Regions from separate parts of the Paenibacillus sp. FSL P4-0176 genome, predicted to be linked through region 2. Evidence: riboswitches for the same ligand, from Rfam matches in the RefSeq annotation. Region 2 holds a riboswitch; the other holds the start of a gene.

Region 1 (6,331 bases), 2.2 Mb from region 2:
TTGCACGGGGAGAGGCTGCTACGGATGTGGTACCTGTTCGTCATGATGAAATGGGCATCTTGCTCCAACAGTTTGATGCAATGCAAGACAAGATCAGACATACTCAGGCCGATGTGGAGAGGGAGCAAAAAGAAAAAGAGCTCATGATCGCCTCGTTATCCCATGATCTGAAAACACCGTTGATGTCCATTAGTGCCTATACGGAAGTACTTAACGGTGATCGTCAACTGAAACGCCTTGAAAGGCAGGAATATCAGGATGTGCTGCTCGGAAATGTGGAGCGGATGAAACAGATGATTAGTGAACTTGAGATGTATACGGCGTTGGGTTCCAGTGAATCGGAGATGGCCATGGTTAAGGTGGAAGGTGAAGAGTTTTTTGATATGCTGCTTGGGAGCTATGAGGGACTTGCCGAGCGTGGTCAGATTGACGTGAAGATGGATGTCCGCACAGATCAACTGTACCGAGTTCATCCCGAACAACTGATGCGCCTGACAGATAATCTGATAAATAATGCACTACGCCACACAAGGACGAACGGTGTAATAGGACTAGGGGTTATTGCTTCAGATTGGGAGCTTCCTGAATGGATTATTCCTTCGCTTAGAGCTGAATTGGATAACTACAGGGCGGGAGCAACATTGATCATAGTACAAAACGAAGGTCCTGCTATTCCTGAAGAACAGCTCATTCGTATCTTCGAACCCTATGTTCAACACCAGAATCAGGAGGAGAAGACATATGCAGGTGGTTCGGGATTGGGATTGAGTATAGCCAAACGGGTTGCAATAAAGCACGGAGGGGATATGCGCATGTGGTCATACGAAGGATATGGAACGCTGGCAGTATGCCGATTGCCTGAACATGGAGAATGTAAACGCAGAGAGGGTGGATAAGATGATGAAAAAAGGATGGATGATGCTGGGTACTGCTGTGTTGGCAGGCGCCCTGCTTGGAGGTTGCGCGGAGAAGGATATGCTGTCTATGTCAGGAGATGAGATGATTGAGAAGGTTGTCTCAGCAGAAACAGAACCCGCCTCGTATTATGCGGAAGGTGTGATGAAGATATGGGCGGATGACAAGCTGACTAACACGATGCAAATTAAGGAATGGGTAGATGGTGAAACCGGACGAAAGCGCACGGAAACATCAGAGAATGGCAATGTCAGTTACGCAGTTAATAATGGAAAGAAGATCATCATATATGAAAAAGAAACAGGGGCAGCATATTCCATGGATGCATCATCCGTGTCACAACAACCTAATCAAACCCAGAAGCAAATATTGCTCGATCAACTAGAGCGGTTACGTACTACGCATGATGTGAATATGATGGGACAGGAGAAACTTCATGGACAGGACGTCATTCATATTGAATTGACACCAAAAGAAGAAGGCGCATTCTCCATATCTTCAGAGTATTGGGTAGATCCCAAAACGTGGATGATTGTCAAAGTAAACAGCGCGTATGGGGATGGAAAATCAGAAATGGTCTATGATCCGATTCAGTATGACCCTGAATTCACAAAGGATACTTTCGTAATTGACATCCCTAAGGAGGTCGATGTGAAGGACTTGACCGATATGATGCAGAATTCCGAAGTGACCCTAGAGGAAGCGGAAAAAGCGTTGGAACAGCCGTTCCTACAGGACATGAGTGGAGAATTCGAACTATCACGGATCGAAATGTCTACATCGCGCGGTGAGCTGAGCAGAGATGAAGTAACCTTGTATTATGTAAGTAACGACAAGGTAGAAGTCAGCCTGACGGTATTCAAGATGCCGGAAGAAAATGTGGACGATACACTAATACCGGATGAAGCCGAGATTAAGGTTCGTAACACCGAGGGTTCATATATGAAGAGCATTCGGAACATATCATGGAGTGAGAATGGCTTACGGTACTCCATCATGGGTGAAAACGAAGGATGGACAAAGGCAAAGTTGCAAGCTTGGGCGGAAGCACTGACCCTTCCCAATCCGTCTAGATGAGCTAAAGAATAATAAGGTTGCCGCAGAAACGAAGCGGCAGCTTTTTTTGTATATTCTCCTTTTGGTGTGGTGGATATCTATTCGATCTCCTTTCAGTCCATTCCAAAAAGGCAAGAGGCAACTTCACGTTTACAGTTCAATATGCATATTCATAGAAGACAATCTTGATTTGGTGATGGAGGCAGGAGAAGGGGGCATCGCAGGATGGCTGTTTTATCAACAGGGCCAATAGAAAATAATATAGTGGTGGGAAGCGGCGAGCGTCCTACACAGAGAATTACAGTGAAATTAGACAATTGGAGTCTCACTAGTTTCTCTACCGTTCTGGTTCAAGGATATTATTTGAATGGTGTTCGCACACTATACGTTGAGGAATTGTTTAATGTTTTGCCTAACCAGGTTATAACAAATGACTATTATGCAGATTTGGATGCATTTGAGTTTATATTTATCACAGGTGATGATACGGAGGATGAAGTTCAGATTTCGGTATGGGGGAAAAACGAGAACGGTCAACTGGTAACGGCACATCGTTTGGTGTCTGAGGAATTGTTAGGAGCGAACCCCGGTCTAGTCGGGGTAACGGGTGCGACTGGAGCTACAGGGACAGCAGGGGTTGCGGGAACAACTGGTCCTACAGGGGCTACAGGTGTTACAGGACTGACAGGAGTTACTGGTCCTCCTGGAGGAACTACGGGATCGACGGGAGAGACCGGTGTCACTGGGACCACGGGGGAGACAGGATCTACCGGAGTGACGGGTATTACTGGGAGTACAGGAATAACAGGAACGACTGGAGTCACCGGGAGCACAGGGGAGACAGGGTCTACTGGAGCCACAGGTGTCACCGGTAGTACGGGAATAACAGGAACGACTGGGGTCACTGGGGCTACAGGTGCGACAGGCGTAACTGGGGCGACCGGAGTTACTGGAGATACGGGAGCGACAGGACTGACAGGAACGACTGGGGTCACTGGTGTTACAGGCGCAACAGGCGTAACGGGGACGACCGGAGTTACTGGTGTTACAGGCGCAACAGGCGTGACGGGAGCGACCGGAGTCACTGGAGATACAGGTGCGACAGGATTGACGGGGGCGACCGGAGCTACTGGTGCAACGGGAGTTACGGGAACGACCGGAGTTACTGGAGCTACGGGAGTGACAGGCGTAACGGGGACGACCGGAGTTACTGGTGTTACAGGTGCGACAGGCGTAACGGGGACGACCGGAGTTACTGGAGATACGGGCGCGACAGGACTTACAGGAACGACCGGAGTTACTGGGGCTACAGGTGCAACAGGCGTAACAGGGGCGACTGGAGATACTGGTGTTACAGGTGCAACCGGATTGACGGGAGCAACAGGAGTCACTGGAGATACAGGCGCAACGGGAGTAACAGGGACGACCGGAGTCACTGGTATTACAGGTGCGACAGGCGTAACGGGAACGACCGGAGCCACAGGGGTTACAGGTGCGACAGGCGTGACGGGAACAACCGGGACGTCCGGAGTAACGGGAGCAACGGGAGCGACCGGAGTCACAGGGGTTACAGGTGCGACCGGATCAACAGCAGCTTCTGCTCCTGCGGATTCTTCCTTGTTTGCTGATAGCCAAACCACGGCGTTGGGTCTTTCATTAGTAGCTGAAACGACGATTCAGACACTTAATGTACCTGTAGTGGCAGGTCAACGCGTGAAAATCGATAATAGTACACAAGTAGCAATAGTTGTAGGATCTAACTGGAGTATTGCGTATAACATTAATCTGAGACGTAACGGAGTTTTAATTAATCAATTGCAACTCTCACGAACCGGTAATGCTTCGGGAACGTTGAGGTTTCTTTCCTCCAACACTTACGTGGATACATCCCCGACTACAACGACTAATGCATACACGATAAGTATCCAATTTACGACAACTAGCAACGTCACGAGTGCCTCAGCGGAAGTGAGAAATCTGAATGCTATTCGTTTCAGTTAAAATAGACATCGAACTTATGATAATTACACGTTACTTTTGTTGACATATATGATATTGTACATTACTCTATGGGTATACTTGATCAAAAATTTAGAAATATACCAATTCGAATCGAATTAAGATAATACAGCGGATGATAACGAGCGGGAGAGACCTGGGTTAGCCGAGCAATATGGCTAGTGTTCAGGCACCGAAGGAGCAAGCTACTGCGCACCCGGCGCAGTGGTTAATCTCTCAGGTAAATGTACCATCGTTGGACGCAACTCTGGAGAGTGCGCGAACTGCGCCACCCAAGGGGTATATGATCAGTCAACCCGGTGAACTTGTCTGTAATCGCAGGCAGTGTACCCTTGTCGTGAGACACTGCTGATCGTGAAACTCTCAGGTATCGAGGACAGAGAGAGGGCCTGAGGCCTTCTTCTGTCCTTTTTTGATGTCATCATATCCAAAATAAGGGACATTGTGGATGGAACTCCGGGATCGAAATGACGAATACATTTTACAAATATGAATCATGATTAATAATGGAGGGTTACAAGGTGCGATTTAAAGATGTTTTCTCAATTATTGGTCCGTCGATGACGGGGCCTTCAAGTTCACATACAGCTGGAGCGGCAAGGTTAGGGAGAATTGCTCGACAGTGGCTAGGATGTACGCCAGATCGTGCTCGGCTGACGCTGTACGGTTCATTTGCAGATACGTATCAGGGGCACGGAACAGATCTGGCACTGATCGGCGGTCTGCTGGATTATGTCACAGACGATCCGCGTATCCCGGATGCAGAGCAATACGCAGAGGAAGCGGGCATGGAGGTTGAGTTTTATACAAGTGGCCTGCCTGCTCCTCATCCGAATACGGTCAAAATTGAGTTGTGGCATGGAGAACGTGCCTGCTCCTTAATCGGTGCATCCATTGGTGGTGGAAGCGTATCCGTGCATTCGATGAATGATTTTCGTGTTCAGATTAGTGGTGAGTTTCCAACACTCGTTCTGCGGCATGCGGATAAAGCGGGCGTACTCGCGTCAGTGACGTCCACGATCAGTTCATCCGGGGTTAACATCGGGTATATGCAGGTGGACCGGAAAGCCCGTGATGGCGAAGCGCTTACCGCGATGGAAATGGATGGTGTGCCTAATCCTGATATGCTCAAGCGTCTAAGGGAGCTGGACCATGTATTGGACATTCGTGTCATTGATTTGAAGAGAGGAGTTGATTCGGATGCGGTTTAAACATTTGCACGAACTGAATACGATCTGTACAGCAGAATCCAAAACCATTGCTCAGCTGATGATCGAGGAGCAGGTTCAGGAGACCAATACACCGGAAGCGGATGTTGTGAAGCAGATGTCTGAATATTATCAGGTGATGAAGGAAGCGGTACGCAAAGGGTTAACGGAAGATACGACATCACGCAGTGGATTAACAGGTGGAGACGGCAAAAAAATGGCCGAGTACATTCGCAAGGGTGAGACTTGTTCAGGAGATGCTTCCGCACTTGCCATGGCGTATGCCCTGTGTGTATCTGAAGTGAATGCCTCCATGGGCCGGATCGTGGCAACACCAACAGCCGGTTCCTGCGGCATTATCCCGGGTGTTTTTATCAGTTCACAGGAGCGATTTGGCTGGACGGACGAACATTTGGTGAACGGGTTGTTCTGTGCGGGAGCGATTGGTTATGTTATCGCCAACAATTCATTTATCTCCGGCGCCGAGGGTGGCTGTCAGGCGGAAGTGGGTTCCGCTATCGGCATGGCTGCGGGTGCCATGGTTGAACTGCGTGGAGGTACACCGGAACAGGTCGTTCATGCCGTTGGTTTGGCGTTAAAAAATACACTGGGCCTTATCTGCGATCCGGTCGCAGGCCTTGTTGAAATCCCGTGCATCGTCCGTAATGGACTGGGTGCAGTTACGGCGCTGGCTGCGGCTGACATGGCCCTGGCCGGAGTGCGTAGTGCCATTCCGTCAGACGAAGTCATCGATGTCATGCTGGAAGTAGGCAGTGCGATGCCGAGCCGCCATCGGGAGACAGCCCAAGGTGGACTGGCCCAGACACCAACCGGCCGCAAAATGATGCAGAAGTTGGCTAAACCGAAGGCAAAGCGTGCAGAGCCTGAGACGGAGTCGTCTACTGAAAATGATGCAGAACCTAAGACGTAATAGGATTGATATGAAAAGCCGGTACAAATCTTCCTGGTGAAGAGATGTATCGGCTTTTTTTGTCTTTTTCCAACGAAGAAAAACAAAAAAACATTGACGATCTATATATCGATTAGATATATTAATTGTTGTCATATATCAATGCGATATATATAGGAGCGAAACAAAATTAAAGGAGATGGATAGAATGAAAGGTATTTTC
Region 2 (6,331 bases):
CGATACCGAGGGGCTGCGCATCGCCAACAACGATGTCGGCACCCAGCTTGCCTGGGGCTTCCAGCAGACCCAGCGATAGCGGGTTGGCACTTACAACGAGCAGGCCCTTGTGCGCATGCACGAGGTCGGCAGCCTGCTTCACATTTTCCACGGCACCGAAGAAGTTCGGACTCTGGATCATGACAGCAGCGGTATCGTCTGATATGGCGGTTTGCAGGGCATCCCAGTCAGTGACGCCATCCTTATAACCAATCTCGACAATCTCCAGACGGAGTCCGTGCGCATATGCCTGCAATACCTGACGGGCTTCCGGATGAACGGTACGGGGTACGATGAGCTGTTTGCGACGAGTTGCCGCTGCGGCCAAATTACCGGCTTCCGCAAAAGCTGTTGCGCCGTCATACATACTGGCATTGGCTACAGCCATACCGGTTAATTCACAGATGTAGGATTGAAATTCGAAAATGGCCTGTAGTTCACCTTGGCTGATCTCAGGCTGATAAGGTGTGTAGGCAGTGTAGAACTCGGAACGGGAAATGACATGATTGATGACGGAAGGAACATGATGATCGTATATGCCTGCGCCGAGGAAGCTGGCGTGTGTTTCAAAATTGGCGTTGGCGCCGGCTTGTTTGGACATGTGACGTGTCAGCGCATATTCATCGAGTTTGGAGGATACAGGTAGCTCGCCCTGATAACGAATCTCTTTTGGAATGTCCTGAAACAAATCCTCCAGCGTATCCACACCGATGGTTGCGAGCATGGCGCTCTGATCTTGCTCAGTCATGGGAATGTAACGGTGCTTGCTCATGCTTGATCAGCTCCTTGAGTAGGTGTCTTCGACGTACGTGTCCGTTTATGAAAAGGGGTCTTTACGACCTCGGCTTTTAGTTTCTTGCCGCGGATCTCAATCTCAAGTGGGGTTCCCAGCGCAGCGTATTTGCTGTCGATGAGGGCAAGACCCAGATTACGCTTCAATGAAGGTGATTGTGTGCCTGTTGTCACTTCACCAATCTGTACGCCTTCGGCGTAAATCGGATAGTGGGGGCGGGGAATACCGCGCTCCAACACTTCGATGCCGACCAGTTTGCGGGCGGGCCCGTCAGTTTTTTGCTGTAACAAGGCTTCGTGTCCGATAAAAGGTCCGGCATTCAGCTTCACAAACATACCTACGCCAGCTTCGAGTGGAGAGATAGTTGCCGACAATTCCTGTCCATACAGAGGGAGCTTTGCTTCAAAGCGCAGTGTATCCCGGGCACCAAGTCCGGTTGGTACGAGTCCGTAACCTTCACCGGCTTGCATTAATCCATTCCAGACCACAGCGGCCTGGTCCGCAGGAACATATAGCTCAAAGCCATCTTCACCGGTATAACCGGTACGGGACAACAGTAATTTTACTCCACATACTTCAGCATCCTGAACAAAACGAAACGGTTCAATCGAGGATAGATCCGTATCTGTAACTTTCCCGATAATGTCTACAGCCAGTGGACCTTGCAAGGCGAGCAGCGCTGTCTGCTCCGAATCATTGGTCATACTTACGCCGGGGATCAAGTGCTCTTGCAGCCACGCCCAATCCTTGTCGATGTTGGAGGCGTTAACCACAAGCATATAATGCTGATCTTCCAGCTTATACACGAGCAGATCATCCACCACACCGCCATCTGGATAACACATCAGGGTGTACTGGGCTTGACCGGGAACCAGCGTGGTCACATCATTAGTCATCATTTGTTGCAAAAAAACTTCAGCCTGCTCACCCTGTACCGTGAATTCGCCCATATGGGATACATCGAACAGTCCCGCGCGCTCGCGTACCGCTTCATGTTCTTTCTGGATTCCGCTAAATTGTACCGGAAGCTCCCAGCCTCCAAAATCAATGCACCGTACGCCTTCGTATTGCTGATATAGTGGGAAGAGTGGTGTTCTAAGCAAATCGGACATCAAATCACCTCGTCATGGGCCGTGAGCCGGCCGGATATACAATCGTGGATCAATGAACCAGGGTATTTTTAAATTTTTAGCTAGATATTTTCATCACATAAGTATGGTAAGGCAGCTATGGCAGCGCCGTTCTACATCCTGTTTTTCGTTTTTTGGGAAAAAGGAAAAGGACAGGCCAAAGAATCGGCATGCCAAGTAGCACGCTGTATTCTAAGGCTCTGTCCCTTGTACCTGAGAGTTACCCCGCTGCGTTGTGCAGCAGGTTTCCCCTTGGGTGATCATAACGCCCGCACAGGGCGAATAGATGCTCTCCAGAGTTGCGTCCCGTAAAAGTCCTTTTGCCTGAGAGATTCACCTCCGCTTATCGGTGGTTTACTCCTTCGGCGTTACCTCATGTACATCCCGAATCGGGTGTCACGGGTAATCTCTCCCTTTACATTCATCCGCGGGTATAACATAGTCCAATAAACACTTTTACTCCTCTCATTAAAACGTGAATCCACTGCTGATGTCAAGAACGATGTCATAGATAATAATTAAAAACCGAATATTTATTTTTCTTTCGATATTATTGTTCGTCTATTTAAAAAGACTGCGCTTACTATTCTAATATTCACCAGTATATGAAGAAAGAGTGTAATCCGGTTACAGGATTTAGAGGTGTTCAGCAAATAAATTGTGAGGTATCTTGACATTTGATTCAAAAATGTCATACGCTATGTTCTGGGAAAAAGGTTAAGGTCAAAGAACGCATGCACTCATTTAATGAAAAGCGAGGCGGATATCGATGAGCGAATTGAAAAGTGATTTCCTGTACAGTGAAGAGCACGAATGGGTGCAAACCGTAGGGGAGGATACTGTACGTATTGGCATTACCGAGTTCGCGCAGCATCAGCTGGGTGACATTGTGTTTGTGGAATTGCCTGACCTTGAAACCAATGTAAAAGCAGAGGACAGCATTGGAACGATCGAATCGGTCAAAACGGTTTCGGACTTGTTCTCTCCCGTCACAGGTTCAATTATTGCAGTGAATGATTCGTTGCAGGACTCCCCTGAACTTGTGAACAGCTCTCCTTACGAGGAAGGCTGGATGATTGAGATCCGTGTTGAGGGAGATCTGACAGCAGCATTGTCTACATTGATGAATGCAGACGCGTATCGGAAACATACGGAAGAATAGTATCAACGAACTTGTACTTATTAACATATATTTTATAATTAAATGATATGAGCTTCATATTGTTTCGACCTGTGTGAGCCGGATGCTTGCACAGGTTTTTTGTGCTTTCCAAGAATGGTTTCCAATGCGGATTTGAGCAGATTGTGGATGTACATCACCAGATTGGACCAAGCTATAGGTAGGAAAATTATTCTGGAAATGATAAAAGTCATAGGCAAGAAAAGCCTTGTGTATCAATGGGTTCAGCCATTATGCATCCATTAAAACGATTACATAACCTAATGTTGTCATCATTGTTCATGACGAAAGTACGCTTTCATTTCATTGAACAGGAGAGCATTCTCGCTTAGGATTACAGCAGGGGAGAAATGATACCCCTTTCATAAATCATAATCACTTGATCCAAGGAGGATAATACAATGAGTAATTTGGACCAATCGTCCAATTCCAAAGGTGGGCTACGGGTAGGTGTTCAGCGTTTTGGCCGATTCCTGAGTGGTATGGTCATGCCAAATATGGGAGCGTTCATCGCCTGGGGATTAATTACAGCTCTGTTCATTCCAACAGGCTGGTTCCCTAACGAGACGCTTGCACAGCTAGTCGATCCGATGATCAAATATTTGCTGCCACTGTTAATTGGTTACACCGGGGGTACGATGGTGCATGGTCAGCGTGGTGGTGTCGTGGGTGCCATTATGACCATCGGGGTCATCGTGGGTAGTGATATTCCGATGTTCCTCGGTGCCATGATTGCCGGACCACTGGCAGCATGGATCATTAAAAAGTTTGATAAATCCATTGAAGGTAAAGTTAAAGCCGGATTTGAAATGCTTGTTAACAACTTCTCAGCCGGTATTATTGGTGGGATATTGGGGATTTTTGCGCTACTGGGCATCGGGCCTGCTGTAGAAGCGATTAGCAAAGTATTATCTGCCGGGGTACAAGGCTTAATGAATCTTGGTTTGCTGCCGCTGGTCAACCTAATCATTGAACCAGGTAAAGTATTGTTCCTGAACAATGCAATCAACCACGGGATTCTTACACCAATTGCAACAGATCAAGCGAGAGAATTAGGGAAATCCGTATTATACATGCTTGAATCAAACCCGGGTCCGGGACTTGGTATCTTACTTGCTTACTGTTTCTTCGGACGCGGAATGGCCAAATCTTCTGCACCGGGTGCCGTAATCATTCATTTCTTCGGGGGAATTCATGAGATCTACTTCCCTTACATTCTGATGAGACCGATTCTGATTCTTGCCGCAATTGCGGGTGGCGTCGCAGGTACATTAACATTCATGCTCACCGGAGCAGGACTTGTTTCAGCACCATCACCGGGTAGTATTATCGCGTATTTCTTCTTAACACCAAAAGGTGGATACCTACCGATGTTCGCAGGGGTGCTTGTAGCAGCCGTCGTTTCTTTCCTGGTTGCAGCAGTGTTGCTGAAAACGGGTAAACAAAAGGACGAAGATCTGGAGTCCGCATCCAGTCGGATGAAAGACATGAAGAGTCAAGGAACCCTGCCAAACGCTGGTATTACGGCTAATCAACGTGAAGCAGACAGAGCCGCAGATATGGCTTCTTCTACCGTCAAAACAGACGTGAAGAAAATTGTCTTCTCCTGTGATGCAGGCATGGGGTCAAGTGCCATGGGTGCTTCCATTCTACGCAAGAAGATGAAGGCAGAGGGGATTGACGTTACGGTGACCAATACGGCTATCAGTGATATCCCGCCGGATGCAGACGTGGTGATCACACAACAAGTATTGACCGATCGTGCCCGCTCCGTTGCGCCGAACGCAGAACATATATCCATCGACAACTTCCTAAAAAGCCCGGAATACGATGCGCTCGTTGAACGTCTGAAGTAATTGCACGCATTTGTTTTCCCTGAGCCGGAGGCTGAGATATGAGTATTACCAAAAGACAACGTGAAATCGTGGAGTTCCTGCTGGAGCATCCACATGAAGTAACTGCCGGCGAAATCGCCGTTGAAGTAAAGGTCAGTACCCGAACGGTTCACCGGGAGCTGCAAATGATTGAACAATGGCTTGAACCTTTGGGTATGAAGCTGGAAAAAAAATCAGGAACCGGTATCCGAATCGATGCCGGTTCCGATGATCTGGCTGTATTGCGCCAGCAACTAGAGGGTAAAGAATATGTAGAGTTTACGCCAGAAGAGCGTAAGCTCTTCATGCTTTGCATCCTGCTGGATGAACCGGAGCCTGTAAAGTTACTCGCCTTGGCTTCGGATCTGAAAGTGACCGTATCCACCGTAACCACTGATCTGGACGATCTGGAGTCACGAATTCGTCAGGCGGGACTAAAGCTGGTTCGCAGACGAGGATATGGCGTCAAGATTAACGGAAGTGAGACGATTCATCGCACAGCCATAGCTGCACTTGCTCTGGAATTTCTGGATGAGTCCGACCTGTTCGGAAGACAGCCAGAACAGGGAGGCTCCATCGTAAACCAAAAATTGTTGGATATGATTGGACACGGTGATGTGCTTACGGTCGAAAATGCATTATGGCAACCAGACATCGAATGGCTGGAGAACATCCCGGAACGCCAATACATGAAGTTGCTGATTCAATTATCCGTAGCGGTTGTACGTATTCGTAAAGGCTCTGGCATTGGCCGTATACCTCCCCTGGAGAACAATGGAGATGAAGTCGCAGAGCAGGATGAGATGAAGGTTCCACCTTATATGGCTTCCCGCTTGTGTGGTGTGTTATCGACCCAGCTGGGGCTGACATTCTCCCAAGATGAGCAAGCTTATTTTCACAGACTATTAGTTGAGACAGAGCAGCGGATTCATTCTTCGCGGCTGTTGCCAATAGACGATTTGATTTTACTGGACAGGGTACATTCACTGATTGATCAGATGCAGGCGAGAACGCATTACGCCTTTCATGAGGATCGTTTGCTTCGTGAAGGTCTGCTTGGTCATATGCAACCTGTCATGGAGCGAATTGAAGGACAACAGATGATTCGTAACCCGCTACTGCAGCAGATTCGCAAGGATTATGATTCCCTCTTCGAAGAGGTCAAACAATCCGTGCATCAAGCTTGGCCAGGTACAGACGTTCCGGATGAAGAAATTGGTTTCCTGGTCATGCATTTTGGGGCTTCCATCGAGAGGTTACGTGCATTGAAACGGGAGATCAGGGCGATCATCGTGTGTACAAGCGGAATCGGCTC

What was found. A riboswitch is a leader RNA that binds a small molecule or an ion and turns the genes downstream of it on or off. The one in region 2 is predicted to bind glycine.
Region 1: it holds a riboswitch for glycine, as region 2 does, so the genes downstream of both, sdaAB (L-serine ammonia-lyase, iron-sulfur-dependent subunit beta) here and gcvT (glycine cleavage system aminomethyltransferase GcvT) in region 2, are expected to answer to the same signal.

What each region holds. Positions count from the first base shown of each region.
Region 1 covers NZ_CP150242.1:531,126-537,456, forward strand. The annotation lists gene MKY95_RS02535 (HAMP domain-containing sensor histidine kinase) at 1-896, shown strand, start outside; gene MKY95_RS02540 (hypothetical protein) at 832-1,992, shown strand; gene MKY95_RS02545 (collagen-like triple helix repeat-containing protein) at 2,197-3,972, shown strand; glycine riboswitch at 4,107-4,231, shown strand; gene sdaAB (L-serine ammonia-lyase, iron-sulfur-dependent subunit beta) at 4,512-5,201, shown strand; gene sdaAA (L-serine ammonia-lyase, iron-sulfur-dependent, subunit alpha) at 5,191-6,129, shown strand; gene MKY95_RS02560 (ABC transporter permease) at 6,317-6,331, shown strand, end outside.
Region 2 covers NZ_CP150242.1:5,604,475-5,610,805, reverse strand. The annotation lists gene gcvPA (aminomethyl-transferring glycine dehydrogenase subunit GcvPA) at 1-811, opposite strand, end outside; gene gcvT (glycine cleavage system aminomethyltransferase GcvT) at 808-1,944, opposite strand; glycine riboswitch at 2,265-2,387, opposite strand; gene gcvH (glycine cleavage system protein GcvH) at 2,732-3,124, shown strand; gene MKY95_RS25950 (PTS mannitol transporter subunit IICB) at 3,544-4,998, shown strand; gene MKY95_RS25945 (BglG family transcription antiterminator) at 5,037-6,331, shown strand, end outside.